3 regions of the Vibrio gazogenes genome follow, and region 1 is predicted to be linked to each of the others. Evidence: predicted binding sites of a transcription regulator. Region 1 holds the regulator's gene; each other region holds the start of a gene.

Region 1 (10,758 bases):
CATCGAGCAAACCTTCTGCACCATTTATTACCTCGACATTGCAACAAGCCGCAAGTACGCGTTTGGGATATGGTGTGAAGAAAACCATGATGCTCGCGCAACGTTTGTACGAAGCGGGTTATATCACTTATATGCGGACGGACTCGACGAATCTGAGTTCCGAAGCTGTTGATGCTGTCCGGGATTATGTGCAGACAAACTTCGGAGACGCGTATCTACCCGACAGTCCCAATGTCTATGGCAGTAAAGCGGGGGCTCAAGAGGCCCATGAGGCAATTCGTCCCTCAGATGTCAATGTTCTGGCTGATTCGCTCGAAGGGATGGAAGCCGATGCACATAAACTATACACATTAATCTGGAATCAGTTTGTTGCTTGTCAGATGACGCCAGCACGCTATGATTCAACCACAATTAGTGTGAAAGCTGCTGAGTATACCCTGAAAGCGAAGGGGCGTATTCTGAAGTTTGATGGTTGGACTTGTGTTCAGAGACCTATGGGTAAGAATGAAGATCAAATTCTGCCGGGTGTGCAAATCGGAGAAACGTTATCTTTAGAGGCATTGGATCCGAAGCAACACTTTACCAAACCACCAGCAAGATATACCGAAGCCGCGCTTGTAAAAGAGCTTGAGAAACGCGGAATCGGTCGCCCATCGACTTATGCATCGATTATCTCCACAATCCAAGATCGCGGTTATGCAAAAATTGAGCAACGACGTTTCTATGCTGAAAAAATGGGTGAGATTGTCACTGATCGTTTAGATGATAGTTTCAATGACCTGATGAACTATGATTTTACTGCCCGAATGGAAGAGAAGTTGGATCAGATTGCTGAAGGGCATGTGAAGTGGAAGGGTGTTCTTGATAACTTCTTCAGCGATTTTTCTGTCTCTCTGGAGCAAGCAGAGATGCAGGAAGAAGATGGAGGTATGAAGCCGAATCATATCGTTTTGACGGATATCGAGTGTCCGACATGCTCTCGGCCGATGGGGATTCGTACCGCGTCCACTGGAGTATTCCTCGGATGTTCGGGATATGCTTTACCACCGAAAGAACGTTGTAAGACGACGATCAATCTGGGTGATGAAGATGGGGTGATTAATGTCCTTGAAGAGGATGTTGAAACCGCTGCCTTACGGGCAAAAAAACGGTGTCCTATTTGTGAAACAGCAATGGATGCTTATCTGATCGATGATAAGCGGAAATTACATGTCTGTGGTAATAACCCGAATTGTGACGGTTATATCGTCGAACATGGTGAATTCAAAGTTAAAGGATATGATGGGCCTGTTGTCGAATGTGACAAATGTGGCGCAGATATGGTGCTGAAAAATGGTCGTTTCGGCAAATATATGGGATGTACCAATGAGTCGTGTAAAAATACCCGTAAGATCCTGAAAAATGGTGAGGTTGCCCCACCGAAGGAAGAACCGGTTCATTTCCCAGAGTTACCCTGTGAGAAATCGGATGCTTATTTTGTTTTGCGTGATGGGGCATCCGGGCTGTTTATGGCTGCCAGTAATTTCCCTAAGTCGAGAGAAACCCGGGCGCCGTTAGTTGAAGAATTTGTGCGTTTTGAAGAGCGTATCCCTGATAAGTTTAAGTACCTGGCTTCTGCGCCAACCCATGATCCTGATGGCGCTCCCGCCGTCATTCGGTTTAGCCGTAAATCGAAAGAGCATTATGTGCGTACGGAAGTTGACGGCAAACCTACTGGCTGGACCGTTTTGTATGTTGATGGTCAGTGGCAAGTCACAGATAAGAGAAAAAAAGCAAAATCATAAGAACTAAGGCAGCAAATCGCTGCCTTTTTTATATTATGATTGATGTATTGTTTGGATATTTCGGCAGTATCGGGATCGGTAGAGCGGCTTAGTGAAGATTTCATACCAGTCCCTTGTTCAGTGCCGTAGCATGATGTTCATAATATTCTTACTTTTTTTCCTTTCTGTGAACTAGCTTGGGAGTTGGAGAGGCTAACCGATAAGTGCTTCACTAGTTTGATGTTTCAATTTTGTATTCTGTGGTAATCCCGATAACTTATAAACAGTTATAAACAATGTGTTGCATTATTTTTTGTAACATGAGAGAGATTAAAAAGTAAGTACCGACCTATGGCACTAGGTTGCAGCAGATTATAAAAAGTAATATGGAGTTTCAATCATGGCTGGTGTATTGAGTATGATCCTAGCTGGTGGTGAAGGATCTCGGTTGAGACCTTTAACTGAAGGCAGAAGTAAACCCGCAGTTCCATTTGGAGGAAGCTATCGACTAATTGATTTTGCTCTGAACAACTTTGTTAATGCGGATTTAATGCGGATTTACGTATTGACCCAATTTAAGTCCCAATCACTTTATGTCCACCTGAAAAAAGGTTGGAATGTGTCTGGTATTACGGATCGATTTATTGATGTTATTCCTGCTCAGATGAGAGATGGGAGACGTTGGTATGAAGGAACCGCTGATGCTATTTATCAAAATGTTCGTTTTATCGAACTTGCCTCACCTGATTATGTTTGTATATTTGGCTCGGATCATATCTATAAAATGGACGTCCGCCAAATGTTGGATTTCCATAAACAAACAGATGCTTATCTGACTGTCTCTGCGCTACGAATGCCAATCAAGGAGGCATCCCAGTTTGGTGTAATTGAAGTTGACCATGATGGAAAGATGATCGGTTTTGAAGAAAAGCCGGACAACCCTAAGCCGATTCCCGGAGAACCGGAGTGGGCGTTAATTTCAATGGGCAACTATATTTTTGATGCAGACGTTCTTTGCGATGAATTGAAAAAAGATGCAGTCAATGAATATTCCAGCCATGATTTCGGGAAAGATATCATTCCGAAACTTTTCCCTGAAGGTCATGTCTATGTTTACGATTTCTCGACAAATAAAATCAAAGGTGAAAAAAAAGCAACCTATTGGCGAGATGTCGGAACCATCGATTCTTATTGGGCTGCCAACATGGACTTGTTGAGTAATGAGCCCTTATTTTCCCTATACAACCGGAGTTGGCCACTCCATACCTATTATCCACCGTTACCACCGGCAACATTTGTGGATGCCGATGATCGTCGCGTCAAGATCACGGATAGTCTGGTGTCGGTAGGTAGCTACATTCAAGGGGCGACGATCTTTAAATCAATTCTTGGCTATCGGAGTAATATTGCAGCTGGTTCTCATATCAGTGAATCTGTTATTTTAGGTGATGGAAAGATTGGTGCAGGTTGTACTATCAAACGGACGATTATTGATAAGTATGTTGAAATTGCTCCCGGCACCGTGATTGGTGAAGACTTAGAATTGGACAGGAAACGGTTCTATGTCTCTGAAGGAGGAATTGTTGTGATTGCAAAAGGAACGAAAGTTGGATTCTAACATGAAACAAATCGATGTATGGTTTACCGTTTCAGAAGTTGAAGGGATTATAAAAAGTGGTGGTTTAGCCGATGTCGCAAAAGCGCTTCCGACAGCTTTGAGTGGCATGGGACATCGTGTAAGAATTGTATTGCCGGGTTATCGTCTCGTACCGAACAGAACTGACACAGCCGTGATTCTGGAGACTGAATTGTCTCACTGGCCTCATACGGCTTATCAAGTTCGTAAGTTTGACCGAGACGGTGTTGAAATTTACTTGATTGACTGTGATAAATATTTTGATCGGCCGGAGTTGTATTCTGAACATAATCGAGCCTATGCCGATAATGGAGAACGGTTTGGATTCTTTTCTGCTGCGGCATTGGATGTTTTACCAAAATTGGGTATTCAGCCTGATATCATTCATGCCAATGATTGGCATACCGGATTCGTCCCTTTCTTATTAAAAACACGTTATGCCAATGATCCCTATTTTCAGCGGATGAAGAGTGTATTGACGATCCATAATGCTCTATTTAAAGGGGTATTTTCTTATGATGAATTAGAAATCATCCCTGAATTGCATTTAAGTGGTATGGGGGCCCTACAGTATGGGCACGGCTATGTGAGTGCACTGAGAGTTGGCATCGCGTATGCGGATAAGATTAATGCTGTCAGTCGTCACTATGCTGCTGAGTTACTGACACCACTTGGTGCCCACGGATTAGTCGATGATTTTGTCCGTCGCGAGAGAGATTTGTTCGGTATTATTAATGGTTGTGATTACTCGGAGTGGGATCCCCGAATTGACAGTTATATTCCACGAAATTACACCAATGAGCCCGACTCTTTACAAGAAGGGAAAGTAACCTGTAAACGTCAGCTACAAGAAGAATTGTTATTGCCAACCCGTGATGTCCCCGTGTTTGGAATGGTTTGTCGTTTGACCTATCAGAAAGGATTTCACTATTTGCTGCCGATTCTGGAACAGTTTCTGAGAAATGACGTGCAATTGGTGATTGTCGGGACAGGGGAGCCGGAGATAGCAAATCGCCTGCACCAAATATCTGCAACATCATCACAGAAATTTGCGTTTGTTGATGCTTACAGCAACCGTTTTGCTCATTTGGTTGAAGCTGCCTCTGATTTCTTTCTGATGCCCTCTGAGTTTGAAGCGTGTGGATTAAACCAGATTTATAGCATGGCTTATGGCACGTTGCCGATTGTCCGAGAGGTTGGTGGACTGAAAGATACTGTTTTTGATTATGACCACTTTCCCGATAAAGCGACAGGGTTCAGTTTTACTGAACCGACACCGGAAGCATTACTCATTTGTATGCAACGTGCATTACTGTTCTATTTGCAGCAGCCAGAGAAAAAGTTAGCGATACAACTGCGGGCGATGGAGCAAGATTTTCGTTGGGAAGAGTCTGCTCAGCAGTATGTCCAAATGTACGAAGCTGCATTGATGGGCTACTCGCATACGAATTGATTTTTATTCTATTGAGAAAATGATTGAGTAAAAAAAGCACCGTTAACGGTGCTTTTTTATTCCGGCTCGACGAGCAAACGGGAGTTGTATACTTCGGGAAATGTATACGATAGTAAAAAGCTTATTCAACAAATTAAATTTGCCGAGCTAGCTCGTCGCGTCTTGCCTGAGAAATCACAGACCAATGTTTTCCTTCAATCGCACCTTCTAATGCCCATAGGAGCTCTAGTGGTGGTTGTGTAGCGGGATGAGAGCTCAAAATCGCTTTATATGCGCTGAGAGAACCTTTTTGATGAAGCTCTTCAACTGAATTAATCCCTGCTTTACGTAGCATGCGTTCAGTTGCTAAGCGAAGGTTAGGCAGATCTTTCAAGCGTTTCGGTTTTGTCTCTACATGGGTCGTTTTTTCATTTTTTGCATTCAAATAGGCTTGTTTTGCAATATTGAAAATCGTGTCCGCATCATTCCAATAGTCTGCGGGCAGTGCAAAATATTTAGTCACAACAGGAAACCCACGTTTTGTATACACATAAGGTTCAAAACCTTTTGCTTTAAATGTTTCCAGTGAGTGACTGTCCGCCCGTATATGTAGTTTGTTTTGAACGACAAGTGCAAACATGATGTCGTTGACGAAAATACCAAACCCGCCGAACATTGAGCGTGATTTGACACGGCCTAGTTGTTCAAAAAGCCGCATTGAATCTCTAAGAATTGGTTTATCCATGCTTTTACGTCTCGGTGTATTTTTAAATGAATACGCCACCAAAGTCAGGTCCGAGAATGTAGCAAAAGAATGCAGAAGATATGTTAACAGAACGTCAAATGATTGACGAACATGAAATGCATTTTTGCCATCGGTAACCCCGCTACCTATCATTTTCATGGTTTAGGCCGGAGGCTTTGCGTCCCATCTTTTCAGATGGTTTGCCCTGTGCGTGACACTTTTCCAGTACGGAATTATGAAGTAAGTATGCTAATAACCACTCCACAATGTGTGATTCTAGTCCAATTAATAAAGGTTATCAATAGAAAGAAAGTGGTTGGAGGAATGACCACCCTCCAACGAAATGTAAAATTAATGTTATTTTTTATTTAAATCTTTTACGGTATTGCGTTCCACAATTTCAGGATGCATTTCAAACGTGCGGCGCTCATGCTCTTTACTTTTGATCCGTTCCAATAAGATTTCAAAAGCGTTTTTCCCGACCCGACGTTTCGGTTGGTGAATCGTTGTCAGTGGCGGAGAAAAATATTCAGAGATCTCAATATTGTCGTAACCGATCACCGAGATATCCTCAGGAATCTTGATGCCTCTTTGTTGTAAGCGACTTATGAGTCCTAAAGCCATCGTGTCATTGAAGCAAAAAACAGCAGTGGGCTGTTCATCCATCGCAATAATTTTATCAGCAGCCAAAACTGCTGTATCACATTCGAAGTTACCTTCTAGTATCCAGTTTTCATTCGGGGTCAAACCAGCTTCTGCCATGGCTCTGTAAAACCCTTGAATCCGTTCCTGACAAGCCGCTTTTGATAAATGTCCACTCAGACAAGCAATATCGCGGTGACCTTTATCAATCAGATACTTAGTTGCAAGGTAGCCGCCTTCTTCTGAGTTATCGATGATTTTGTCGGCTTGTGAGCTTTCAGGCCCCCAGTCCATAATGACTTTGGGAATATCACTATAGGTTTCGAGCATTTCCAGAAGCTCGGCAGTCAGGTCAGAACACATGACTAACATGCCATCGACCCGTTTTTCAGCCAGCATCCGGATGTAGTCGCGTTGCTTTTCGTATAAGCCACCGGTATTACATAAGATGAGCGTGTAGCCTTGTCGGTAACAATAACTTTCAACACCATCGATGACTTCAGAGAAGAAGGGGTTGGTCGACTGAGTTACTAACATGCCGATTGTACGCGTTGAGTTACACTTCAAACTCCGAGCCACAGCACTTGGTGCATAGTTCAGAGTTTTCACGGCTTCCATGACTTTTTCTTGAGTCGTTTCTGCCACAAATCGAGTTTTGTTAATTACATGTGAAACAGTTGTTGTTGAAACTCCCGCCAAGCGGGCAACGTCTTTTATCGTAGCCATAGGTATTGTCCTGTCGCTTATGCTGAAGATCCAGCAATCCGGAGCAAATCACAATTGAATGTTTAGTTATGAAGATTTTATCTATTTGTATAATCGGATAACCCGCACAGAAATGACATTCCGAGGTTATTCTGCGATAAGGACAAAAACCGCTAAATTTAGCGGTTTTTGTCTAGGGGCTGTTGACCTTTCGTGATGGTTTTTGCAGCAATTTGTCGTGCATTTAGTCAAGGCAGGTCATGTGAAGTGTAGCGATCTACATGAACCATGACCTAACGCTGGATAAATGAGCGACAAATGCTGCCCAAAGGGTTCATCTGAACGTGTCTTGCTCTTTGTTACGGGTCATTTGCTTAGGATAGCTAAGCGGCATGCCCCGCGCCGCGATCAATACCCGTTCAGATTGAACAAAATTCAACCACGAAAGGTCAACAGCCCCTAGTATAGAATATGCTTTAACCGCGAATTTTAGACTGCCGATTCAGTAATAGCAATCAAAATGAAGCACTCGTTCCACTCAACGGCTGAATCCAGACCGTAAGTCTTGATTCACATGCAGAGATAACATCATGCTACCGCTCTTGTTTTAACGGTTTTTCGACGGTCGCTTCCTGATTAGCAACCCAGTTTTTCAAATAGCGCCAAAACCTTCCCAACGTTTCATACCAATATTTTTCTGTCTGCTCGAGATAAATCGCCTTAGGGGCATATTTTATCCACGGTTGCGCTATATTTTTATAGGACAGGTAGTTGGTCGGTGCCGGGATCGGAGTTAGTCCGGCTGATTGAAATTCATGCAACGCACGATCCATATGACTGGCAGAGGTGACGAGCACTAATTTTCGCGATCCGACAAAACTCGCGGCTAACTGGGCTTCTTCCCAAGTATCTCTGGCACTTTCCAGTAACACAATATCTGATTTTGCCACACCGAGTGATAAGGCTACTCTTGCCAGCATTCGGGCATGACTGAATCGAGTACCACCTGCATATCCGGAAAGAATTAGGCGAGACCCCGGATACATCCGCATGATTCGGATCCCTTCAGTAAGCCGCATCAGCGCTGAGCGACTGAGCTGAGATGTCGGTGGGAGTTGGTCATCGACGATATGACCACTGCCGAGAACCATAATGTAGTCAATGCTACCCTCAACGGGTAAAAAAGCTGAATACTTACGTTCCAATGGTGCGAGAAGGCGATCTGAAACGGGTTGAAATGATGCTAGAAACAGCAACGAGTAAGAGAACAGAACAATCAGGCAACCGGTTTTCCTTTTTGTTGAAAACATAATCATCATGAGGCCAATAAAACCGATGATGAGCAAGGCGGGAAGGGGCATCATTAATGCAGCTATGATTTTTTTAAGCTCAAACATATAAGAAATAGTCCGAAAAAACAGCAATTGAGATTAAAAACGAATAATCCTCTTTATTCCTGCCATTCCTATGACAGAATAGCAGCACGATTCGTTATCATAACTCAAGCTACTGTGACTGAAGATCGCAATTTCGACGATATTGCCCACAAATTTGCAAAAAATATATATGGCTCTGACAAAGGTATGATCCGACAGACCATCGTATGGGAAGATATTCAAACTATTTTAACATCATTTCCTCCGGAACAGCTGCCACTTTCGGTGCTGGATGCCGGTGGCGGGTTGGCACAGCTATCGCAACGGCTCGCGATGCAGGGACATCAGGTGACATTATGTGATCTTTCTTCTGAAATGTTGCAGTTGGCGCAAACCGATATTGAAAAAAATGGTCTGCTTGCGCAGTATCGCTTTGTCCATGCGGCAGTACAGGATATGCAACAATATCTCACTGATCCGGTTGACTTCTTGATGTTTCACGCCGTGATGGAGTGGCTAGCCGATCCGAAGGATGCGTTGGAAAAATTACTGGCTCAGGTTCGGAGCGGTGGCGTTGCGTCTATCATGTTTTACAATCATCACGGATTAGTTCTGAAAAATGTCATATGCGGGAATATCCCCCATGTATTAGAGGGTATGCCATATCGCAAACGATTTAAGTTGCAGCCGCAGCAAGGCCTGAATCCAGAGGTCGTCTATCAATGGATAGAAGCTTGTGGATTCAGTATTGAAGGCAAAAGTGGTATTCGCTCGTTCAGTGATTACATTGGTAATCGCCAGAATATGGGAGAATACACGGAAGAAGATTTACTGGCGCTTGAAAGGCAATTATGTCGGCAAGAGCCTTATTTATCTCTGGGTCGTTATATTCATGTATGGGCCAGAAAAAAGTAAAAATGATGGAAACAATGATAGACGAATTGGCGCAACAAGCCGAAGTACAACCAATCGATGAATTGGTTGGATGGGTCAGGCAGCATGACTTGTCTCTCAACCTGGATACCGAGCGGCTCGCATTTTTGATTGCGATAGCCGTATTGAGTCGGGATCGCTTTGATGACGAACTCGGTGAAGGGGAATTACATGATGCATTTGCGATCGTCACTCGGTTATTTGATGAGACCGGTGAAGCATCCGCTTTTCGGGCCAATAATGCGATCAATGAATTGGTTCACCAGCGGCTTATCCGGCGTTTTACCAGTGAAGTGACCGATGGTGCGAGTATCTATCGATTGTCGCCATTGGCAATAGGCATCACTGATTATTATCTGCGTCATCGTGAATTTTCTAAACTGAAGTTGTCGATTCAACTGTCGATTGTTGCGGATGAAATGGCAAAAGCCAGAGAAGCGGCTGAAAAAGGTGGCACGGAGTCTCACTGGCAAAAGAATGTTTATGGCATCTTGAAATATTCCGTGGGTGAGATTTTTGATCAGATCGATCTCAACCAGCGAGTGATGGATGAGCAGCAACAAGAGATCAAAGAACAGATTGCCCAGTTGTTGAATAAAGATTGGCGTGATGCCATTCAAAATTGTGAATCACTCTTGTCAGAGACGTCATCGACGTTGAAAGAGTTGCAGGATACGCTTCAGACTGCCGGTGATGAAATGCAGACGCAGATCCTTGATATTCAGGAATGTGTTTATGGTGAATCCGGACTGACGTTTATTGAAGAAACATTATTTCAGTTGCAGCTCAAACTCGATCGAATTATCAGTTGGGGTCAACAGGCTATTGATTTATGGATCGGTTACGACCGGCATGTGCATAAATTCATCCGGACCGCGATTGATATGGACCAAAACCGTGCGTTTAGTCAGCGCTTACGTCAGTCGATGAACGACTACTTTGAGGCCCCTTGGTTCCTCACTTTTGCCGATGCTGAGCGCTTCATGGATATGCGGGATGAAGCCTTGGTTCTCCGTGACGATGAAGTCACAGGACAAGTCCCCGAAGATGTTGAATACGAAGAGTTTCAACAGGTCAACGATGTGCTGGCAGAGCAGATCGGTGAGATGCTGACCGTGCATAAAGAGCAAGGTACACCGATTGATCTCGGCATCATTTTAAAGAATTACCTCACAGAACATCCAAAAACGCATCATTTTGATTTAGCCAGAATCGTGGTCGATCAGGCCGTCCGGTTAGGATATTCAGCGTCTGATTATCAGGCGATTCAACCGGATTGGCAGGCAATCAATGAATTTGGTGCAAAGGTACAAGCAAATGTCATCGACAGATATGAATGAATACATGCCAGAGAAACTGGTTAAAGCACTTTCCAATCCGTTATTTCCGGCACTGGATAGTTTATTACGTGCCGGCAGGCATGTTTCCGGTGAAGATATGGATAATCACACATTTTTGTCCGATTTTGAGCCTGAGCTGGCTCAATTTTATCAGCGTTATAATACTGAGTTGGTGCGTGCTCCCGA
Region 2 (10,758 bases), 1.6 Mb from region 1:
ATCACGCTCACTAAACCTGCTGACACGGCTACGGATCTCGCTTTAGCCTATAGTCCCGGTGTTGCCGAGCCTGTCCGTGAGATTGCGCAGGATGTCGATAATATTTACAAGTATACAGCGAAAGGAAACACCGTCGCAGTCATCTCTAACGGGACAGCTATCCTTGGGTTAGGCAATCTAGGGCCGATGGCATCCAAACCAGTGATGGAAGGAAAAGCGTTACTTTTCAAACGATTCGCCGGTCTGGACTCGTTCGATATTCAAGTGAAACACCGTACCATTGATGAGTTCGTCGAGACGGTTGCGAATATCGCGGATACTTTTGGAGGCATTAATCTGGAAGATATCAAAGCACCGGATTGCTTTGAAATCGAACGGCGCCTCATCGAACGTTGTGATGTCCCCGTATTTCATGATGATCAGCACGGTACTGCAATCGTTACTGCCGCAGGCATGCTCAATGCAATTGAGCTACAGGGAAAGGACCTGAAGGAGTGTACGATCGTTTGTCTCGGCGCTGGTGCAGCAGCCACTGCTTGTATGGAGCTGCTGATCAAATGTGGTGCAATGCGTGAGAAGATCTACATGCTGGACCGTAAAGGCGTGATTCACACTCGCCGTAACGATCTGAATGAATACAAACAGTTATTTGCCAATAATACAGATAAGAGAACCTTGGAAGACGTCATTCAAGACGCTGATCTATTCCTTGGCGTTTCCGGCCCGAACCTCCTGCCACCGGAAGCATTAGCCCTAATGGCAGAAAAACCGGTTGTATTTGCTTGCTCAAACCCAGATCCAGAAATCAAACCGGAACTGGCTTACCAAGTCCGCAATGATTTGATCATGGGCACGGGTCGTTCCGACTACCCAAATCAGGTCAACAATGTTCTCTGCTTCCCGTTCATCTTCCGTGGTGCGCTGGATATTCGAGCCAGCGAAATCAACGATGAAATGAAAATTGCAGCGGTTGAAGCGATTCGCCAACTTGCCAAAGAAGACGTACCGGCAGAAGTTCTGGCTGCGGCCGATATCGATAGCCTTTCATTCGGCCCCGAGTACATTATCCCCAAACCGATGGATCCACGTCTGTTGCCACGAGTCGCCAGAGCCGTTGCGCAAGCCGCCGTTGATTCAGGTGTTGCTCGGATTTCAATGCCCGAAGGCTACATGCAAGATTAATCCAACACACTGGTAGAACATCACGGATACAAAAAAAAGAGGATACACGGCGTGTATCCTCTTTTTATGACTTGTTTTTAATCGCTTGATTCAAGCTGGGATCTTTTGCAATGCTTGCTGATAGCTCGCCAGTTGAACAACCTGTTTATGATAGCGTTGAATATTGGGATAGGCAGACAAATCCGCCCGCATATCGGCAAGCTGTAAGACCAGATGCATCTGAAAATCTGCACCACTGAGCTGCTCTCCGGCAAACCATGAACGTTGCGCAAGCGTATCATCAATATAACGCAAGAAAGTAGACACACGAGGCTCAATCACTATCTGATCCATCTTGTTGAGAAAAGAACCAATCAATGGACGCAACAAGAATGGGAGTTTTTCTCTCGATTTGATAAAGATCAGCCGCATAACCAGCCACATCATGAAAGAACCTTCAGCGGCATGTAACCAATAGCGATAATCCAGTAAAGCCTGCCCTGATTCAGGCCGGAAACGACGTTGATGGTCATAGGTATCGATTAGATACTCGATAATAGCACCTGACTCGGCAATGGTTTGTTCACCATCAACAATCATCGGAGACTTGCCTAACGGATGAACCGCTTTCAAAGACTCCGGAGCCCCCCAAGTCTTTGGATTTCGGCTATAATGAACGACTTCATATTCGAGTTCGAGCGCTTCCAACAACCAGACCACACGTAATGCCCGAGACTGTTCAAGGTAGTGAACATAGATCATATCAAACGTCCCTTATCTGCAAAGGAAACAACCAACTTGCTGTATTGTTTCCCTTGTTGAAGAAATTGATTTCATATTCTCTGAGGTTAAAGCAATGCGTCCAAATCAGCCAACATGACAAAAAATACGTTATCTGCCTGAGAAGCCAGACTCCTGTGAATTAGTCATCATAAGATTCAAATTCAATGCCCATTTCGGTCATGATTGCTTTTGCTTCTGTGGGAATATCATCCGGGCGATCTTTACGCAGATCTTCATCCGTCGGCAAAGGCTGACCAGTATATGCATGTAAAAACGCCTCACACAAAAGCTCACTATTTGTGGCATGACGTAAGTTATTGATCTGGCGTCTTGTCCGCTCATCAGTCAATACTTTGAGAACTTTCAATGGGATAGAAACCGTAATTTTCTTGACCTGCTCGTTTTTCTTACCATGTTCAGCATAAGGACTTATGTATTCACCATTCCAATCAGCCATTGCTTCCCCTCATTGCCGGAATTCGTCATTATTATCAAAAAAAGTAGGTGTTAATTTTAGCTTTATTTACTGCTATAAGCAAAGACATATAGACGTCTAGAAGTATTGACGTCCCATTAGAAAATCAGTAAAGTGAGCAGCCATGTCCAATCCGTGTCGATTGAGATCGACAGTTATGAACGACATCTGCCATCAAGTAGGAAGGAATTACATATGAGCACTCATAAACCTGCAACCATCGCCGTTCGAACGGGTATTGAGTCAGACACGCAATATCATGCAGTCGTTCCACCGATTTATCTCTCAACGAATTATGGATTTCCGGCATTCGGTGAAGTCCCTCAGTACGATTATACCCGTTCCGGTAATCCGAACCGCGGACTGCTGGAACAAGCACTTTACGAACTGGAAGGTGGACAGGGCGCCGTGATTACCAACTGTGGTACATCAGCGCTTAATCTATGGGTTTCTGCCTTCATCGGCCCCGATGATCTCATCGTCGCACCGAATGACTGTTATGGCGGCACGTATCGTTTATTCAATTCCCGCGCCAATAAAGGTGACTTCCGGGTGTTATTCGTTGATCAATGCGACGATGCAGCGCTCACGGAAGCTCTCGCCCAGAAACCGAAACTTATTTTGCTGGAAACACCATCCAACCCGCTCGTTCGGATCGTTGATATCAAAAAAATCTGTCAGCAGGCAAAACAAATCGGCGCTTTAGTCGCTGTTGATAATACCTTCCTGACCCCAGTCTACCAACAACCTTTGTCGCTGGGTGCTGACTTTGTGATCCATTCGACGACAAAGTATATCAATGGCCACTCAGATGTGATTGGCGGCGTGATCATCAGTAAAACTGAAGCACACGCGGAACAGCTTTCCTGGTGGGCAAACTGTATCGGCGCCTCCGGTACCCCATTCGATAGTTATATGACACTTAGAGGGTTACGCACCTTGGGCGCAAGAATGCGTAGTCATGAAGAAAATTCACTGAAAATTCTCGCTTACTTGCAGTCTCAAGCGCTGATTGGAACCATTTATCATCCGAGTTTACCGACCCATCCCGGTCACGACATTGCGAAGAAGCAACAAAGCGGATTTGGTTCGATGCTCAGCTTTGAATTTGCGGGAAGCCATGAAGCGCTACAACAATTTGTGAGCCGGCTCAATCTGTTTTCATTAGCTGAATCACTCGGTGGTGTCGAAAGTTTAATTTGTCACCCGGCAACAATGACCCATCGTGCGATGGGTGAGGAAGCACTCAACAAAGCCGGTATTTCGCTACAACTATTACGGCTATCGGTCGGCTTAGAAGATGCCGATGACTTGATTGCCGATCTGGATCAATCCCTGAATTGGGTAAAGGAGAATTGTTGATGACCACCGTACGCCACCTCCATAAATTCGGAGGAAGTAGTCTGGCTGATCCGGCATGTTATCGCCGCGTTGCTCAAATTCTCAAAGAGTATTCGCAAAGTCACGATCTAGTTGTGGTTTCTGCAGCGGGCAAAACAACCAATCAACTCATTGCTTTTATTGAAAATTTAACCGTAGAACCACAACAGGCCCAAGAAATTTTGGGTCAGATTCAACAGTTTCAACGCCAGTTGATTGCAGACTTGCTCGAAGGAGAAGCCGCTCAAGCACTGACGAACCGAATGAATGATGAGTGTATAACCCTCGCTGAACTCCGCGCACCACTGAGTGCCGCCCAGCAGGCGTTCGTATTGGCTCATGGTGAGATTTGGTCATCCCGCTTAATGGCTGCGTTACTCAATCAACAAGGATTAATGGCGATAGCACAAGATGCCAGAGCATTTTTACGCGCTCACCGAGAGACCCTACCGGAAATCGACCGTGCTCAGTCTTATCCGCTACTGAAGGAAATTCTGGCTCAACACGGCCATCAACGGATCGTGATCACGGGCTTCATCGCTCAGGACGAATCCGGAGAGACCGTTCTACTGGGCCGCAATGGCTCCGATTACTCAGCAACCATTATTGGTGCACTGGCAGAAGTCGAGCGGGTAACTATTTGGAGTGATGTCGCCGGTGTATACAGTGCTGACCCGAGACTCGTCACTGATGCCTGCCTGCTGCCGCTGCTCCGTCTGGATGAAGCCAGCGAACTGGCCCGTCTCGCCGCACCGGTCTTACACAGTCGGACATTACAGCCCGTGGCGCAAAGTGCGATTGACCTACATCTTCGGTGTAGCTATGACCCAGAAGCCGGCTCAACTCATATCGAACGGGTACTGGCTTCGGGACGGGGTGCCAAAATCATCACATCTCTGGATGAAGTCCTGCTGATTGAGCTTAGCTTCTCACGTGGACACGATTTTCAGCGTCTGTACAAACAGGTGATCGAGCAACTCAAGCGAGCCCAGCTCACACCGCTTGCTTATGATAAACAAGAAGACCAGTATCGCATCCAGCTTGCTTACACGGCTGAAATTGCTGCTGGTGCGTTATCTTATTTACAAGATGCCGCGATTGAAGCGGAAATTCGCCTCAAAGAAGGCTATTCACTGGTTGCAGCCGTCGGTGCCGGCGTGACCAAAAATGCTAACCACTGTTTCGGTTTTTATCAGCAGCTCAAACAAGCTCCGATTGAATTCCTCTGTGAATCAGAACTGAGTCTGGTTGCGATACTGCGTCAGACATCCATAGATACTTTGGTCAATCAACTACATACTCACCTTTTTCAGGCTCAAAAACGCGTGGCGCTTGCACTTTGCGGCAAAGGTAATATTGGCTCAAGTTGGCTCAAGCTCTTTGCGGAGCAGAAAACCGAGCTGGAAAAGCGCCGGGGAATGAATTTTGAACTGGTTGCGATCATCGATAGTCAGACCTACTGGTTTGATGAACAAGGGATCGACCCAAAGCAGGTCGAACAGCATTTTCTTGAAGAATCCATCCCCAATGATGGTCAAGGATGGCTGCTCAAACTCGGACAGATCCGCGGCTATGATGATGTCATCGTGCTGGATGTGACTGCCAGTGCCGAACTCGCTGGACAATATATTCAGATTGCAGAACAAGGGATGCACCTTATTTCTGCAAACAAAGTCGCGGGCTCTTCAAGTAGCGAATACTACTATCAAGTCAAAGACTCCTTTGCAAAGATCAGTCGTCACTGGTTTTACAATGCAACGGTCGGAGCCGGTCTGCCGATTAACCATACGGTGAGAGATCTGCGGGAAAGCGGTGATGAGATCGTTGCCCTGTCCGGGATTTTCTCAGGAACACTGTCTTGGCTATTCCAACAATATGACGGGACGGTTCCATTTAGTGAATTGGTTGATCTGGCTTGGCAACAAGGCTTAACCGAACCCGATCCGAGAAATGATTTAGATGGGTCTGACGTCATGAGAAAATTGGTGATTCTTGCGCGTGAATCCGGTTTGGATATTGAACCCAATCAAGTCACTGTCGAATCACTGGTGCCGGAAGAATTACAATGCCTCTCTCTGGATGACTTTCTTGACCAAAGCGCTCAACTCGATATTCAGCTTGCTGAACGTCTGGCAAAAGCACAGAGAGAAGATAAAGTGCTGCGTTATGTCGCTCGTTTGGAGAAATCAGGCAAAGCCTCCGTCGGTGTGGAAGCCTTACATCGGGAGCATCCATTGGCCAATCTACTACCATGCGATAATATCTTTGCCATCGAAAGTAAATGGTATAAAGACAATCCGTTAGTGATTCGCGGCCCCGGTGCCGGACGAGACGTCACTGCGGGTGCGATTCAGTCAGATATTAATCTACTTTCCAGCTTGTTATAACAAATCCATTCTCGATCACATATTTAATCGTTCAGGAGCCGAAAGGCTCCTGATTTGTTTCTAAACTAAATTAGCTGGTTTAGAAACAAAGAGATGTGAAAAGCCTTCATGCAAACATGAATAATATTCATAATTATATTGTTGACATCAAAAACAATTCAATAGAATATCTAGACATATAGACGTCCAAACGTCGATTGCTATCCGATTAGCCATCATCACGGGAGAGAGAAGATGGGATACTCATATGCTGGACATATTGATGCACTGAATCAGAACATTAGTGAATTATCCGGAGACCTTAACGTCTCTTTTGAGTTTTTCCCACCCAGTACACCGCAAATGGAAGAAACACTCTGGAACTCCGTTCATCGCTTAAAAACCTTACAGCCCAAATTCGTCTCTGTTACCTACGGAGCGAACTCCGGAGAGCGAGACAGAACCCATTCCATTATTAAAGAAATCAAATCCCAGACCGGTTTAGTAACAGCGCCTCACCTAACTTGTATTGATGCCAGTCGCGAAGAGTTGAGCCAGATTGCCGATGACTACTGGAACAACGGCATCAAGAACATTGTTGCACTCCGGGGTGATATTCCTCCGGGTGGCGGTAAACCGGAGATGTATGCTTCTGATCTGGTGACCTTACTCAAATCCCGTCATGACTTTGATATTTCTGTCGCAGCCTTTCCTGAAGTCCACCCTGAAGCCAAAAGTGCTCAGGCTGACTTACTGAATCTCAAACGTAAAGCAGACGCGGGGGCGAACCGTGCCATCACCCAGTTTTTCTTCGATGTTGAATGTTATCTGCGATTCCGGGACCGTTGTGTCAGCGCCGGTATCGATGTCGAAATCGTACCGGGCATTCTCCCGGTATCCAACTTTAATCAGGCATATCGCTTTGCAGCGCAGAACCATGTCAAAGTACCGGGATGGATGAGTAAACAATTCGATGGATTAGACGATGATCCGGTGACACGCCAGCTTGTCGGTGCAAGCCAAGCCATTGACATGATCCGGATACTCTGTCGTGAAGGGGTGAAAGACTTCCATTTTTATACGTTGAATCGGGCAGAGATGACCTATGCACTGTGCCATACACTGGGTATCCGCCCACAAGCATAAATCGTATTTCGACTCTCCCATGAAAAATGCCGACATTTCCGTCGGCATTTTTTAATATCACGTTGGTGAGATAGAAAGCTTGAACCAGATCGCTTTGATATAGAAAGCCTTGAGCCTTACTCCATATCTTCCATCTTACCAAGCAAATTGCGAATGCGTTCCTGCCATGCCGTTTGCTCTTGCTGCATGTCCTGTACGCGCTGTTCCAGTTCATCACGACTTGTTTTCATCTGAGTCGCTTCTTCAATCAATTTCTGTTTTTCTTCTTTTAATTCTTCAACTTCCATTTGAAGGAGTGTGATTGTATCAACGGCAGTTTGAATTTTGGCTTCTAATTTCTCTAACACTTCAAAAGACATGCTTATATCCTTTACGATTCTGCGCTTGCAATGATGATTGTACTTAGTTGTTCATTCTACTCAGCCATGGCTGGAGAAACACGCTCTATATTGAATATTTTCACCATTCGATTAAAAAACCAACGTGAATTGACACAATTCTTACTTTTGTTGTTCTTCATAGCGGGTTCAATCCTGCTTGAGTACTGAAATACAGTTGAAGATCTGATGTCGGTTTGATCAAGTGCAATAATCCACAAGCATTTCAGCAAACGTTTTCGTCGGGATATGCTAAAATTCGACGCAAATTTTTCAGTTTTCCGTCAGATGGAGTTCACATGAAACGTGATTTAGCAATGGCCTTTTCCCGAGTGACCGAAGGTGCAGCTTTAGCCGGATATAAATGGCTTGGGCGCGGTGATAAAAATGCAGCGGATGGTGCTGCCGTCGAAGTCATGCGGAGTCTGTTGAACAAAACAGAAATCACGGGAGAAATTGTGATTGGCGAAGGGGAAATTGATGATGCCCCGATGCTCTATATTGGTGAGAAAGTTGGTTTGGGCGGTGATGAAGTGGATATCGCTGTTGATCCGATAGAAGGCACTCGGATGACAGCCATGGGGCAATCAAATGCGCTCTCTGTATTGGCCGCTGCGGAAAAAGGTAGCTTTTTGAAAGCGCCCGATATGTATATGGAAAAACTGGTTGTCGGCCCGGGCGCCAAAGGATGTATCGATCTCAATCAACCGCTCAAACAAAATCTCGAACATATCGCGCAGGCATTAGGTAAATCACTGGATAATCTAGTCGTGATTACACTGGCGAAACCTCGTCACGAGCAAATTATTGCCGAGATGCAACAGTGGGGCGTCCGTGTTTTTGCCGTTCCCGATGGTGACGTGGCGGCTTCGATTTTAACCTGTATGCCCAATAGTGAAGTAGATGTGATGTATTGTATCGGTGGCGCACCGGAAGGTGTGGTCTCTGCTGCCGTGATTCGTGCCTTAGACGGTGATATGCATGGCCGCCTTCTGCCTCGTCACGAAGTAAAAGGGGATACCGATGAGAACCGACAAATCGGCCAACAAGAGATCGAACGTTGTCAGACAATGGGCGTTGAAGCCGGTAAAGTGTTGAAGATGGAAGATATGGTCCGCAGTGATAATGTCATTTTCTCAGCAACGGGAATCACGAAAGGTGACTTGCTGGATGGCGTCACTCGTCAAGGTAATATTGCCGTCACCGAAACCCTGCTCATTCGCGGTAAGTGCCGGACGATCCGTCGGATTCAATCCACGCATTACCTGAACAGAAAAGATCCGGAAGAACGGATCTGGATCGTTTGATACAAGCGGTGCCCTCTCGATGTTGCGCATTGGAAGGAACTAGTCAGCAAAGCCGTCCGTAACCCGAAAGAACCTTACTTAATATCCGAGACAAAAAAAGACCGCTCACAGCGGTCTTTATTAATATGTGCTACGAAAAAACCTTAAAACAGTTCTTCAGCAACTTTGTATAGATCTTGGCGGACAGGACGCTTCAAGTTCTCGATCGCATCGATGATGTCGTGGTGAACCAGATCTTCTTTCTGAATACCGACACAACGGCCACCATAACCTTCCAACAGAAGGTGAACTGCATAGTTCCCCATCCGAGACGCTAAAACCCGATCAAATGCTGTTGGGCGGCCGCCACGCTGAATATGACCAAGCACAGTTGCTCGCGTTTCACGTTTTGTCGCTTCTTCAATCTTCTTCGCCAGAACATTGGCATCCATCATCAGCTCAGTCAAAGCAATAATGGCATGCTTCTTCCCTTTCGCGATACCGTCTTTCAGATTAGAGATCAGCTCATCCATATCCAATCCCGTCTCCGGAGTAATGATGTACTCACATCCACCAGCAATGGCTGACATCAGTGTTAAATCACCACAATGGCGTCCCATAATTTCAACAATAGAAATCCGTTGGTGAGATGATGATGTATCGCGCAAGCGGTCGATCGCATCAATCACGGTATTTAAAGCCGTCAGATAACCGATGGTATAATCGGTGCCGGCAATATCATTATCAATGGTGCCCGGCAGACCGATACATGGATATCCCATCTCTGTCAGCTTCTTCGCGCCCATATAAGAACCATCACCACCGATCACAACCAGTGCTTCGATACCATGCTTCTTCAGATTCTCAATCGCTTTTTCACGAACGTGAACCTCTTTAAATTCAGGGAAACGTGCCGACCCCAGAAATGTCCCACCCCGGTTAATCACGTCAGAAACACTCGAACGATCTAACTGGGCAATCCGGTCTTCATAAAGCCCCAGATAACCATCATAGATGCCGAAAACCTCTAAACCAGCGCCTAATGCAGTGCGTACAACGCCGCGAATCGCAGCGTTCATCCCTGGAGCATCACCGCCACTTGTTAATATCCCGATCTTTTTAATCATGCTCACCCTCTAAAATATTGGGAATGTCATTCTAATAGATAGTTGTATCCGGTTGTTGCTGTCAAAACAAACCGATTTTCTCAGCACATCATGTCACTTTTTTTGCAATGTTACCCGATCTTTTTTTGCACTGAAGATTAAGTGTTCTTATTGTGAATGAGTATTGCAACTTTGTCATTACTCTTTGTTGATTCACATCAGGGTATAGTTTTTTTCTTATGCGAATCAACGATAGTAAAGGGCAATATTGAATGCAAAGTAGTCTAAAAAATTACGGCTCTACTTTTGCAGCAAGATCGATGGCAACAAAATATACAACAGTTCTCGCGTATTCACACCCAAAAATATTTACATAAATATAAATAATATAAATATTTATTAACATTCTTATGCTCACTGCTGTTTACATTCTGATTATGAATTAATTTGCATTGATTCATTCCCTTATCTTGCTTGAGTTTGTTAATTTAGTAACGCAGGCCTTTAATGCCTTTTACCACTTAGATCAAGAACCTACGATAGGGAGATCAGAACAATGAAATACACCAAGACCAGTCTGGCGGTCATACTGACACTGTTCAGTACATCACTGCTCGCGGCAGAAGACGCGCAGACTGATGCCAACAAAGTCTGGATATCGATAGGTGCTGATGCAAA
Region 3 (10,758 bases), 430 kb from region 1:
TCGTCAACCACATCAAATGGACGTCACGACCAATTTACTCGTCAAAGGAATGACTTGTGCCAGTTGCGTCGCTTCCGTAGAAAAAGCGCTGTTATCCGTCTCTGGTATTGAAGACGCCCAAATTAATTTATCAGAACAAAGTGCTGCAACATTTTCCGCACGACAGCCGGATCAACAACAGCTAATTGCAGCGATACGCGCTGCCGGATACGACGCTGAAATTATCGATGACCCGGCACAGCAACAGGAAAAACAGCAAGCCCATTTAACGACGATACTCAAATACCATCGCCGTCACGCTGTCATGGGGCTATTACTGGGGATTCCGATTATGGCATGGGGCGTTTTCGGTGGCAGTATGCTGATCCAAACACAGCAACAACAGTTGAGCTGGGGGATCGTCGGTCTCTTATGTTTAGGGCTACTGTGTACTGCGGGTCGAGGTTTCTATCAAAGTGCATGGCAGGCACTTCGGCACAAAAGAGCCACCATGGATACACTGGTCGCATTAGGAACGGGCGTTGCGTGGCTTTACTCAATCATAGTGGTCATCGCACCACACTGGTTTCCCATCCAAGCCCGTCATGTCTATTTCGAAGCCAGTGCCATGATCATCGGTCTTATTTCTTTGGGACATGCCATTGAATCAAAAGCCAAAGCGAAAACAACACAATCGCTACAAGCTTTGATTCAGCTCCAGCCCCAACAAGCAACACTTATCACCGAGAGTGACGATCAGAGTATTCCTGTCGCACAGATTGAGAAAGGGATGCATCTGAGAATTAAACCCGGCGATAAACTGCCTGTTGACGGGGTTGTGATGCAAGGAGAATCCTATCTGGATGAATCCATGTTAACCGGAGAACCGATTCCCACACTGAAACGTTCCGGAGATACCGTCTCCGCAGGGACCATCAATCATGACGGTAGTCTGGTGATTGAAGCAACCGGTGTCGGCAGTGAAACCATGCTTTCCCGCATTATTCAGATGGTCAGAAGAGCACAAAGCAGTAAACCGCCCATTGCAAAACTCGCCGATCAGATTTCTGCTGTGTTTGTCCCTGTCGTCGTCGCTATCGCTATCGTGGCTGCATTGGTCTGGTTCTGGTTCGGACCCGAGCCCAAAGTCAGCTATATGCTTGTCGTAGCGACCACAGTGCTGATTATTGCCTGCCCCTGTGCATTGGGACTCGCGACGCCGCTATCGGTGACGGTTGGTGTCGGCAAGGCCGCTGAAATGGGTATTCTAATCCGTGATGCCGAGGTGCTTCAAACCACCAGCCATATTGATACGGTTGTCTTTGACAAGACCGGTACATTGACGGAAGGCAGACCACAGGTGCAATCGGTTGAAAGCTGCCATCGGGAACAACACGAGTTGTTATCCATCGCCTATGCACTGGAGCAACAATCAGAACACCCATTAGCCAAAGCGGTGTGTGAATACGCACGTTCAAAACAAATCTCAGCAGCTCAGATTTCATCCTTTCAAAATCTGCGCGGACGCGGGGTTAAAGCGTCTTACAACGGTCACGCTGTTCATATCGGTTCAGTGCATTACATGACCTCTTTGGGGGTCTCATTCAGCCAAATACAAACCACACTTGATCATGTCCTTGAACAGGCATGGACACCGATTCTGATTGCTATTGATCAAAACATTCAAGGCGTGATCGCTGTAGCCGATCCGATTAAAGCCGATGCAGCAGAAGCTATTCAAACACTCAATACGTTGGGCATCAAAACCGTGATGTTAACCGGAGATCACCATACTGTCGCCCAAGGTATTGCCAACCAGTTAGGCATTCAAGAGGTCATCGCTCAGGTTCTTCCCGATCAAAAAGCAGCACACATTATTGAATACCAGCAAGCGGGACATAAAGTCGCCATGGTCGGTGATGGCATTAATGATGCGCCAGCGCTAGCACAAGCTGATCTCGGCATTGCCATGGGGAGTGGCAGTGATGTGGCCATCGAAAGTGCTCAGATGACATTTCTCAACAGCTCACCTCTGTCGATTCTTAATGCAATTTCGCTCTCAAAAGCAACGGTAAAAAATATCAGGCAGAACCTGCTCGGGGCTTTTATTTACAATACCCTCGGCATTCCGATCGCAGCCGGCGTATTGTATCCATGGTTTGGCTTTCTACTCAGCCCCGTCATTGCCGGAGCAGCGATGGCTTTATCGTCGATTACCGTTGTCACAAACGCCAATCGGTTACGGCTATTCCGGCCTCAGCATCAGTTGCATGAGTCAGAACATAAGGCTCAATGATTTTGAGTGATGAACAGTTGCCTATCAGTCATGACCCAATCTATGCTAGCGTTCAGATGAATGCCACAAGATAGGAAATTAACTTATGCAACTCACCCGTCTGCTTTCAGTCGGCGCTATCATCCTCAGCTTCTATACCAATGCCGAGCCATTATATTGGCTTGCCAGTAAGAATCAGACGCAACTGATGCTGTTGGGCTCGATTCATGTCGGGCACCCGGATATGTACCCGTTACCCAAACCGGTGATGGACTTTCTTCGCGACAGTGATGGATTAATTGTCGAAGCCGATATCCGTCAGGCAAACAAGTTGCAATATCCACCCGTCAAGTGGACCTCACAACAAGTGCTCTCTGCTTCGGAGCTGGAAAAATTAGATCGTATCGCTGAAGAGTTAAATCTCAATGTGCAACGTCTGAAAACATCGCCACCATGGCAAACGGCTATCGGTTTACAAATGCAGGCAATCAATCGCTTGGGGTACCGTGCTGATCTCGGTGTTGATCAATATATGATTCAAAAAGCAGAATCTGCATCGATTCCGATTATTGGCCTCGAATCACTCCAGTCTCAAATCGATTTACTGGCAGGTATGAAGCAAAATGGTAAAGCGTTGCTAACGACCACGCTGCAAGATTGGGGAGATGATTCGCACGAAACTGAATGTTTGGTGACAGGCTGGCATCTGGGCGATCCAGAGCAATTAAAACAGTTGATTGATCATCATGACATGTCCCAAGAAATGTCTGAGCAACTTGAAGTCAAAAGAAATCATCGCTGGTTAAAGCAACTAACGACCGCACCGATATTGACTGAACACCCTTCGAAATATCTCGTCGTTGTGGGTGCCTTACACTTAATCGGCCATGAAAATTTAATTCAATTGCTGACCAAGCAAGGATTCACCGTCACCCGGCAAAATACCATTGAGAAAGGGACGAACCTGATGGATCAATGCCGATAAACAATCACCACCGCCCAAGGCGGTGGTTTAGAGCTGACAACGAAAAAAGCCCCAGCATATGCTGAGGCTTCTTAATATGGTCGGTGAAGAGGGATTCGAACCCCCGACCCTCTGGTCCCAAACCAGATGCGCTACCAAACTGCGCTATTCACCGAGTCTTGGTTGGGCGACTGTTAATAGCGCCTCAACGGGGGGCTATAATACGGATTCTTGTTATAGACGCAACTCATTTTCGCTAATTTTTCAAAAAAAATAATCAAGTGCTCAAAAGACATCCATCTCTGACTATAAATGTGACGATGGACACATGAATTTCAACAAATAAGTAACTTCATCAATACACTTGATCCAGATCATCACTTGATTGATTCACTCACTTTATGTTTAGTACGTCTTCGCAACTTTGAGGAAACATCGCTTAAAACTGAACATCAGGGTTTTGCTTTGGCAGGTAGCTTGTTTTTACAGATCGAATGTTTTTTACAGGTCGAGTGTTTTAACGAACAAATTGTCACTGCGTAAACACGGTTTGGCCACAGTGTGCAGTTTCTTATCGACAAAGTCATGAATGACAAATCTCCTCACTAGATCGCTTAGCTCCTGTAAAAAACAGTTATAAGCTATGCACCGGAGCGGACTCTTTTCCACTCCGGTTTTTTATTTCTGTCTGCCATATATTTTCCCCATAATCACTCAGCACAATGCTTCAAGCTTCCCCAATTTAACAGCAACACTATTTTTTATCCTCCCACCTTTGGTAAACGAATGTTGCGAGAGTCTTGCATCTCAAAGTCACTTCGGTATATATACAAAAATGACCTCAAGGTACGTGATTGACAACAATTCGGAGGAATGCGCATGTCTCAGAAAGATTTCGAGTTATTTCAGCAAATGATGGAAGATGTCAAACCTCTGAAGCACGATACAGCCGAACTGAAGAAAAATTTACAGATTACTGAGGCGCATCTTGCCCGGCAAGAAGCAGCGATGAAACTAGAACAGCATGAGTCTGATTACCTGTCTCTGGAACATGCACCGCCAGTCAAGCCTCATGATCTGATCGAATTTAAGAAAAGCGGGGTTCAGGACGGTGTTTACCGGAAGCTCAGATTAGGCAAATATCCCATTCAAGCACGTTTAGATCTTCATCGAAAAACACTGGAACAGGCCCGTGACGAGGTTGTGAAATTTTTACGCCAGTGTATGCGAATGGATATTCGAACCGTCCTCATCATTCACGGAAAAGGCGAACATTCGAACCCACCGGCACTGATGAAAAGCTATGTTTCATACTGGCTTCCTCAGATTGAAGAAGTCCAGTGTATTCACAGTGCACAGCGGTTTCACGGAGGGAGTGGTGCACTTTATGTTCTTTTGCGTAAAAGTCAGGTACAAAAACTGGAAAATCGTGAGCGTCACCAGAAAAAACGGCCTCACTAACCGGAAAAGTAACAACTAATAGCGTTTATTTATCTATACACGCATGCACTTTGGATAAACAAACCGAAAATAAAAAAACAGCCAGACTATACAAGACTGACTGTTTTTTTATCTGATGCATGCAACTTACTTGGTACCGAAGATTTTATCTCCCGCATCACCAAGACCGGGAACAATATAGCCTTGTTGATTCAGATGGTCATCGATTGCAGCAGTGTACAATTCAACATCCGGATGCGCTTTTTCTAAAGCCCGAATCCCTTCAGGTGCAGCCACCAGAACCAAGATTTTAAATTGAGTACATCCCTGCGCTTTTAGCAAATCAATCGTCGCGATCATCGAACCACCAGTTGCCAGCATGGGGTCAACCACCAAAGCAATTCGCTCTTCGATATTTGAAGCAATTTTATTAAAATAGGGAACGGGCTCAAGTGTTTCTTCATCCCGATAAATACCCACCACGCTAATACGGGCACTCGGTATATGCTCAAGCACACCATCCATCATGCCTAATCCCGCACGAAGGATCGGAACAACCGTCACTTTCTTACCTTTGAGTCGGTCAATTTCAACCGGGCCATTCCACCCTTCAATTGTCACTTTCTCGGTTTCAAAATCTGCTGTTGCTTCATAAGTAAGTAAGCTGCCGACTTCAGTGGCTAACTCGCGAAAACGCTTGGTACTAATATCAACCTCTCTCATCAAACCCAATTTGTGTTTGACAAGCGGGTGCTTAACTTCGACAACTTTCATCTGCATCTCCGACATTCAATCAAATAAACTTTTCGATTATACATACTTTCTATCGTTAATTTTATCCTTAACATCAGGAAATATCATGATTTAGCACATAGAGAAGTCATGACTACCAAGAATTTTCAGCCAATCTCGCCAGATAAAAAAATCAGCGCAAACGTTTTCCTTTTACTTTTTTCCCCTGTAGAATAACGCCGTTTTCATATCCAACCAAAGAACGAGGATGACCCCGTGAGTGGCAAGAACACATCTCTGAGCTATAAAGATGCAGGCGTTGATATTGATGCAGGCAACGCGCTTGTAGAGCGAATTAAAGGTGCAGTAAAGAAAACGCGTCGCCCAGAAGTAATGGGTGGTATCGGTGGTTTTGGTGCCCTGTGTGAATTACCAACCAAATATAAGCACCCAGTGCTTGTCTCAGGAACGGACGGTGTCGGCACGAAATTACGTCTGGCACTGGATATGAAAAAGCACGACACCATCGGGATCGATTTAGTCGCAATGTGCGTCAACGATTTGATTGTACAAGGTGCGGAACCACTGTTTTTCCTTGACTATTATGCCACCGGAAAACTTGATGTTGATACCGCAGCAGACGTTGTTTCAGGGATTGCCGAAGGCTGTCTTCAGGCTGGTTGTGCGCTGATCGGCGGAGAGACCGCAGAAATGCCCGGCATGTATGAAGGTGAAGACTATGATGTCGCTGGATTCTGTGTCGGTGTCGTCGAAAAAGAAGCCATTATCGACGGTTCCAAAGTTGGCGCCGGTAACAGCTTAATTGCTGTAGGCTCGAGTGGCCCTCACTCAAATGGTTATTCACTGATCCGTAAAATTCTGGAAGTATCAAATGCAGATAGCTCAGAATTGCTGGACGGAAAAGCCGTTGGTGAACATTTGCTCGAACCGACCAAAATTTATATCAAGTCAGCACTCAAACTCGTCGCTGAACACGATATTCACGCCATTTCTCATATTACGGGTGGTGGATTCTGGGAGAATATTCCTCGCGTTCTACCACAAGGTACCAAAGCCGTTATCGATGGTAGCAGTTGGGAATGGCCAGCGATTTTCAAATGGCTGCAAGAAAAAGGTCACGTCGATACTTACGAAATGTATCGGACTTTCAACTGCGGCGTCGGTTTGATTATCGCACTACCAGAAGCACAAGCTCAGGCTGCGGTCGAACTTCTCCAATCAGAAGGAGAAAATGCTTGGATTATCGGGCATATTGCAGAAGCACAAGCTAACGAACCGCAAGTAGAGATTAAATAGTTCATGAAAAGTATTGTCGTTTTAGTTTCGGGAAACGGGACCAACTTACAAGCAATCATTGATGCTTGTGATTCTAAAATGCCCAATGGCAGGGTGACTGCTGTTTTTTCAAACAAAGCAGATGCTTATGCGCTGGAAAGAGCCAAAAAAGCAGATGCCGCGGCAATCTTTGTCGATCCGAAAGCCTTTGACACGCGTGATGCATTTGACCGTTCATTGATGGAACAGATTGATGAATATGCACCAGACCTGATTATTTTGGCTGGTTATATGCGTATTCTGAGTGCAGAATTTGTTCGTCATTACATGGGAAAAATGATTAACATTCACCCTTCTCTATTGCCGAAGTATCCCGGCCTGAACACTTATCAGAGAGCGATTCTCGCTGGAGATGAAGAACATGGCACCAGTGTTCACTTCGTCACTGAGCAACTTGATGGCGGCCCAGTCATTCTACAAGCCCGGGTTCCAATCGATGATGATGATACCATTGAATCTCTGACCCGTAAGATTCAGGAGCAAGAACACCAAATCTACCCTCTGGTCACTCAATGGTTTGTTGAAGAGCGTGTTGAAATGCGTGACGGCAAAGCCTATCTTGATGGCGAGCCACTGGGAATTTATGGCTATAAAGGCCACTCAGCACGTTAATCACCAACGTTCTCAGCGCTTTCAATGTTGAACAGGCGGCTCCATGGGGCCGCTTTTTACTTTTCTCTCATCCTCAATTTATGCTTCACGCCAGTCCGTCTATCCACCACACCTCTTTTAATATTATTATTATATTGAAACGCTCTCATATTAAGGATTATATATTTGCAATATTTTATGCATAAGTAAGAATATATCCGGAGAACGACATCAAACATATATGACTTTATGCCATGAACTCATGAATATAGTCCCCGATCCCCAATGTAATTATCAATAAAATTCAGAATAAACAGGAGCCTTTATGCGACAGCGAACCATTGTTTGCCCCTTGATCACCAACAACGGGGATTACTTACTTTGTAAAATGGCAAATGATCGTGGTGTATTTCCCGGTCAATGGGCGCTTCCCGGCGGAGGTATGGAACCGGGAGAAACAATGGAAGAGGCATTAAGACGTGAAATCAGAGAAGAGCTGGGCCCTGAGTTAGAACTCACGCGGATCTCTCCTTGGAAATTCAGAGACGACACTCGGATCAAAACTTACCCGAACGGAACTCAAGAAGAAATCTATATGATTTATCTGATATTCGACTGTGAAAGTGCCAATCGTCGTATTGCAATTAACGACGAATTTCAGGAATTTAAATGGGCGAATCCTGAAGAACTTCTGACGCTGGATCTGAATGACGCAACAAAAGTGACCTTTGCACAAAAAGGTTTGCTGAAATAAAAAGATCTGCCAAAAGGAATGCCAGAGGCTTGCAACAAGGCAAGCCTCTGTTCTTTTAGTCGAGTGGCTCCGTCGGAGCCTGAGAGCCGGGTTTGTCTTCCGCAAACGGAACATCTGCTAACTGATACTGATTGGTATCAATCAACTCGCCTTGATGAAAAATATTGTACTCTCCGGGCTTCATTCGGTGCCACTGCTCATTCAGTGTCAGTGGCTGAGTTGCAATCACCGTAACAATGTCATTGGGTGTCGTCTCTTCCTGAAAATTGACTTCGACTTCCTCATCAATCAAGGTTGCCTTACCAAAAGGTGACCGACGTGTAATTGAATAGAGATGATTGGTACAGTAAGTCATCACATGCTCACCATCCGTCAACAGCATATTAAAAACCCCCAGCTGCCGAAGCTGGTCACACTGTGAAGCAATAAAACGACAGACTTCTATGGCATCGTCCGGAGGGGTCGGATATTGATCTTCCAAACGTTTTAACAACCAACAGAATGCAAGTTCACTATCTGTTTCCCCCACTGGCCGATGGTTGGCTGTATCGAGAGCCTCATAACCACTCAATTGTCCATTATGAGCAAACGTCCAGAAACGGCCCCAAAGCTCTCGCGTAAACGGATGGGTGTTTTCCAAACTGACCCCGCCACGATTTGCCTGACGAATATGACTAATCACAGCCCGACTTTTGATTGGGTATTTCTGAACCAGTTCAGCAATCGTGGATTGATAGCCAGGCTTTGGGTCCTTGAATGTGCGAAACCCCTTCCCTTCATAAAACGTAATCCCCCAGCCGTCACGATGCGGGCCTGTTTTGCCACTGCGCTGAATCCAGCCAGTAAAACTAAAACAGATATCGGTCGGAACATTAGCGCTCATGCCGAGCAATTCACACATAACCTACACTCCCCTTATTGAACCGATGATTAAGCCATTTCTTTCTCAATCAACATAATCAAAATATGGATGATCTTGATATGAATTTCCTGAATACGATCAGCATAACCGAAATGAGGAACTCGGATCTCAACATCAGCAATACCAGCCATTTTGCCACCGTCTTTACCGGTTAAAGCAATACTTTTCATACCTTTGGCTTTCGCCGCTTCGATCGCTTTCAGGATATTACCGGAATTCCCTGAGGTCGACAGCCCGAACAATACATCACCTTTGGCACCGACAGCCTCGACATAACGAGAAAATACAAATTCATAACCAAAATCATTACTGACGCACGACAGATGGCTGGGATCTGAAATGGCAATGCCCGGATAGCCCGGCCGATTATCACGGTAACGTCCAGTCAGTTCTTCAGCAAAATGCATCGCATCACAATGGGAGCCACCGTTCCCACAAGAAAGCACTTTTCCACCCTGTTTAAAAGAATCAGCAATTAGCTTGGCAGCCGCCTCAATCTGAGCAATGTTGTGCTCATCACTTAAAAACTTGTTTAGTACGTCGGCAGCTTCGTTCAGCTCGTTCTTAATTAAATCGTGGTACATAACTCAATTCTCTTTGATGTATGCTGAAATGGCACTCTTACGACAAGAGCGGTACATGTTTACCCGGCTCACTCAGAAGATACTGGTGAAATGTTCCGGAGATAATCATGAGTTTACCCCAACAATTCATTCTGTCGAGCCTTGCCCTGTAAGAATGTTATTCCTTCCCTCAGATCCAGTGCATCATCGCTCCAAATCACCAGAAAGTGACTCACAACCCGATCTCCTTAACACTTTTGCAACATTACAACTGGTAAGACCTCTTCGATGGTTCTACGATAGAAACATCTGAATCTCCCGATTAAGGAAAAGAAATATGAGTATTTTGCTCTCGATCGTCGTATTACTCGCGGTATGGGGAATCTGCGCCTATCATCGTCTCTCGATGGCATTGGGAACAGGAATGCTTACTGCATCACTCATTGTGTTAACGCTGCTTGGCCAAGTCGGTTTCACATTCTGGGTCATTTACGCACTGGTCCTTGCCTGCGTGACTGTCCCATCGATTCGGCAGAATCTAGTGACCTCCCAAATTTTCAGTCTCTTTAAACGCCAACTCCCACAAATGTCCAAAACTGAGAAAGAGGCCTTAGATGCAGGAACCGTTTGGTGGGAAGCCGAACTATTTCGCGGCAAACCCGACTGGCAACAACTACATCGTTATCAAACACCCCATCTGACCGAAGAAGAACGCGCATTTTTAGACGGCCCAGTGAATCAGGTCTGTGAAATGGTCAATGATTATCAGGTCACTCATGAGCTGGCAGACTTACCGCCTGAAATCTGGGAATATCTCAAAGCGCAGAAATTCTTTGCCATGATTATCAAAAAACAATATGGCGGCTTGGAATTTTCGGCCTACACACAATCACTGGTGCTGCAAAAACTGGCAGGTGTCTCTGGTATTCTCGCCATCACGGTCGGTGTGCCAAACTCCTTAGGTCCCGGAGAATTATTGCAACATTACGGCACCGAAGATCAAAAAGACTATTATCTGCCTCGGCTGGCAACGGGTCAGGAGATTCCCTGTTTTGCCCTCACCAGCCCTGAAGCGGGTTCCGATGCCGGTTCGATTCCTGATTTTGGTGTGGTTTGTAAAGGAACATGGGAAGGAAAAGAAGTCATCGGGATGCGTCTGACTTGGAATAAACGCTATATCAC

Evidence for each region. The regulator PurR, encoded in region 1, represses purine synthesis genes. The targets are predictions, from matches to a motif close to TNANGNAAACGTTTNCNTNA.
Region 2: glpX (class II fructose-bisphosphatase) is a predicted target of PurR. The motif match lies at 7,914-7,933, and genes of this name have one in related genera.
Region 3: purM (phosphoribosylformylglycinamidine cyclo-ligase) is a predicted target of PurR. The motif match lies at 5,585-5,604, and genes of this name have one in related genera.

The regions. Positions count from the first base shown of each region.
Region 1 covers NZ_CP092587.1:2,118,088-2,128,845, reverse strand. Annotated here, with positions in the region: gene topA (type I DNA topoisomerase) at 1-1,784, shown strand, start outside; gene glgC (glucose-1-phosphate adenylyltransferase) at 2,164-3,381, shown strand; gene glgA (glycogen synthase GlgA) at 3,383-4,852, shown strand; gene MKS89_RS09380 (TfoX/Sxy family DNA transformation protein) at 4,986-5,576, opposite strand; cyclic di-GMP riboswitch class I at 5,706-5,791, opposite strand; gene purR (HTH-type transcriptional repressor PurR) at 5,934-6,944, opposite strand; gene elyC (envelope biogenesis factor ElyC) at 7,517-8,347, opposite strand; gene cmoM (tRNA uridine 5-oxyacetic acid(34) methyltransferase CmoM) at 8,435-9,214, shown strand; gene mukF (chromosome partition protein MukF) at 9,229-10,572, shown strand; gene mukE (chromosome partition protein MukE) at 10,550-10,758, shown strand, end outside.
Region 2 covers NZ_CP092587.1:235,313-246,070, reverse strand. Annotated here, with positions in the region: gene MKS89_RS01070 (malic enzyme-like NAD(P)-binding protein) at 1-1,182, shown strand, start outside; gene MKS89_RS01065 (glutathione S-transferase) at 1,273-1,923, opposite strand; gene metJ (met regulon transcriptional regulator MetJ) at 2,084-2,401, opposite strand; gene MKS89_RS01055 (O-succinylhomoserine (thiol)-lyase) at 2,615-3,781, shown strand; gene MKS89_RS01050 (bifunctional aspartate kinase/homoserine dehydrogenase II) at 3,781-6,186, shown strand; gene metF (methylenetetrahydrofolate reductase) at 6,421-7,311, shown strand; gene zapB (cell division protein ZapB) at 7,428-7,670, opposite strand; gene glpX (class II fructose-bisphosphatase) at 7,988-8,995, shown strand; gene pfkA (6-phosphofructokinase) at 9,139-10,101, opposite strand; gene MKS89_RS01025 (M28 family metallopeptidase) at 10,637-10,758, shown strand, end outside.
Region 3 covers NZ_CP092587.1:2,544,219-2,554,976, forward strand. Annotated here, with positions in the region: gene MKS89_RS11360 (heavy metal translocating P-type ATPase) at 1-2,275, shown strand, start outside; gene MKS89_RS11365 (TraB/GumN family protein) at 2,361-3,239, shown strand; tRNA gene MKS89_RS11370 (tRNA-Pro) at 3,317-3,393, opposite strand; gene smrA (DNA endonuclease SmrA) at 4,098-4,679, shown strand; gene upp (uracil phosphoribosyltransferase) at 4,806-5,432, opposite strand; gene purM (phosphoribosylformylglycinamidine cyclo-ligase) at 5,667-6,707, shown strand; gene purN (phosphoribosylglycinamide formyltransferase) at 6,711-7,358, shown strand; gene nudI (nucleoside triphosphatase NudI) at 7,663-8,091, shown strand; gene MKS89_RS11400 (class II glutamine amidotransferase) at 8,147-8,992, opposite strand; gene lpcA (D-sedoheptulose 7-phosphate isomerase) at 9,022-9,597, opposite strand; gene fadE (acyl-CoA dehydrogenase FadE) at 9,914-10,758, shown strand, end outside.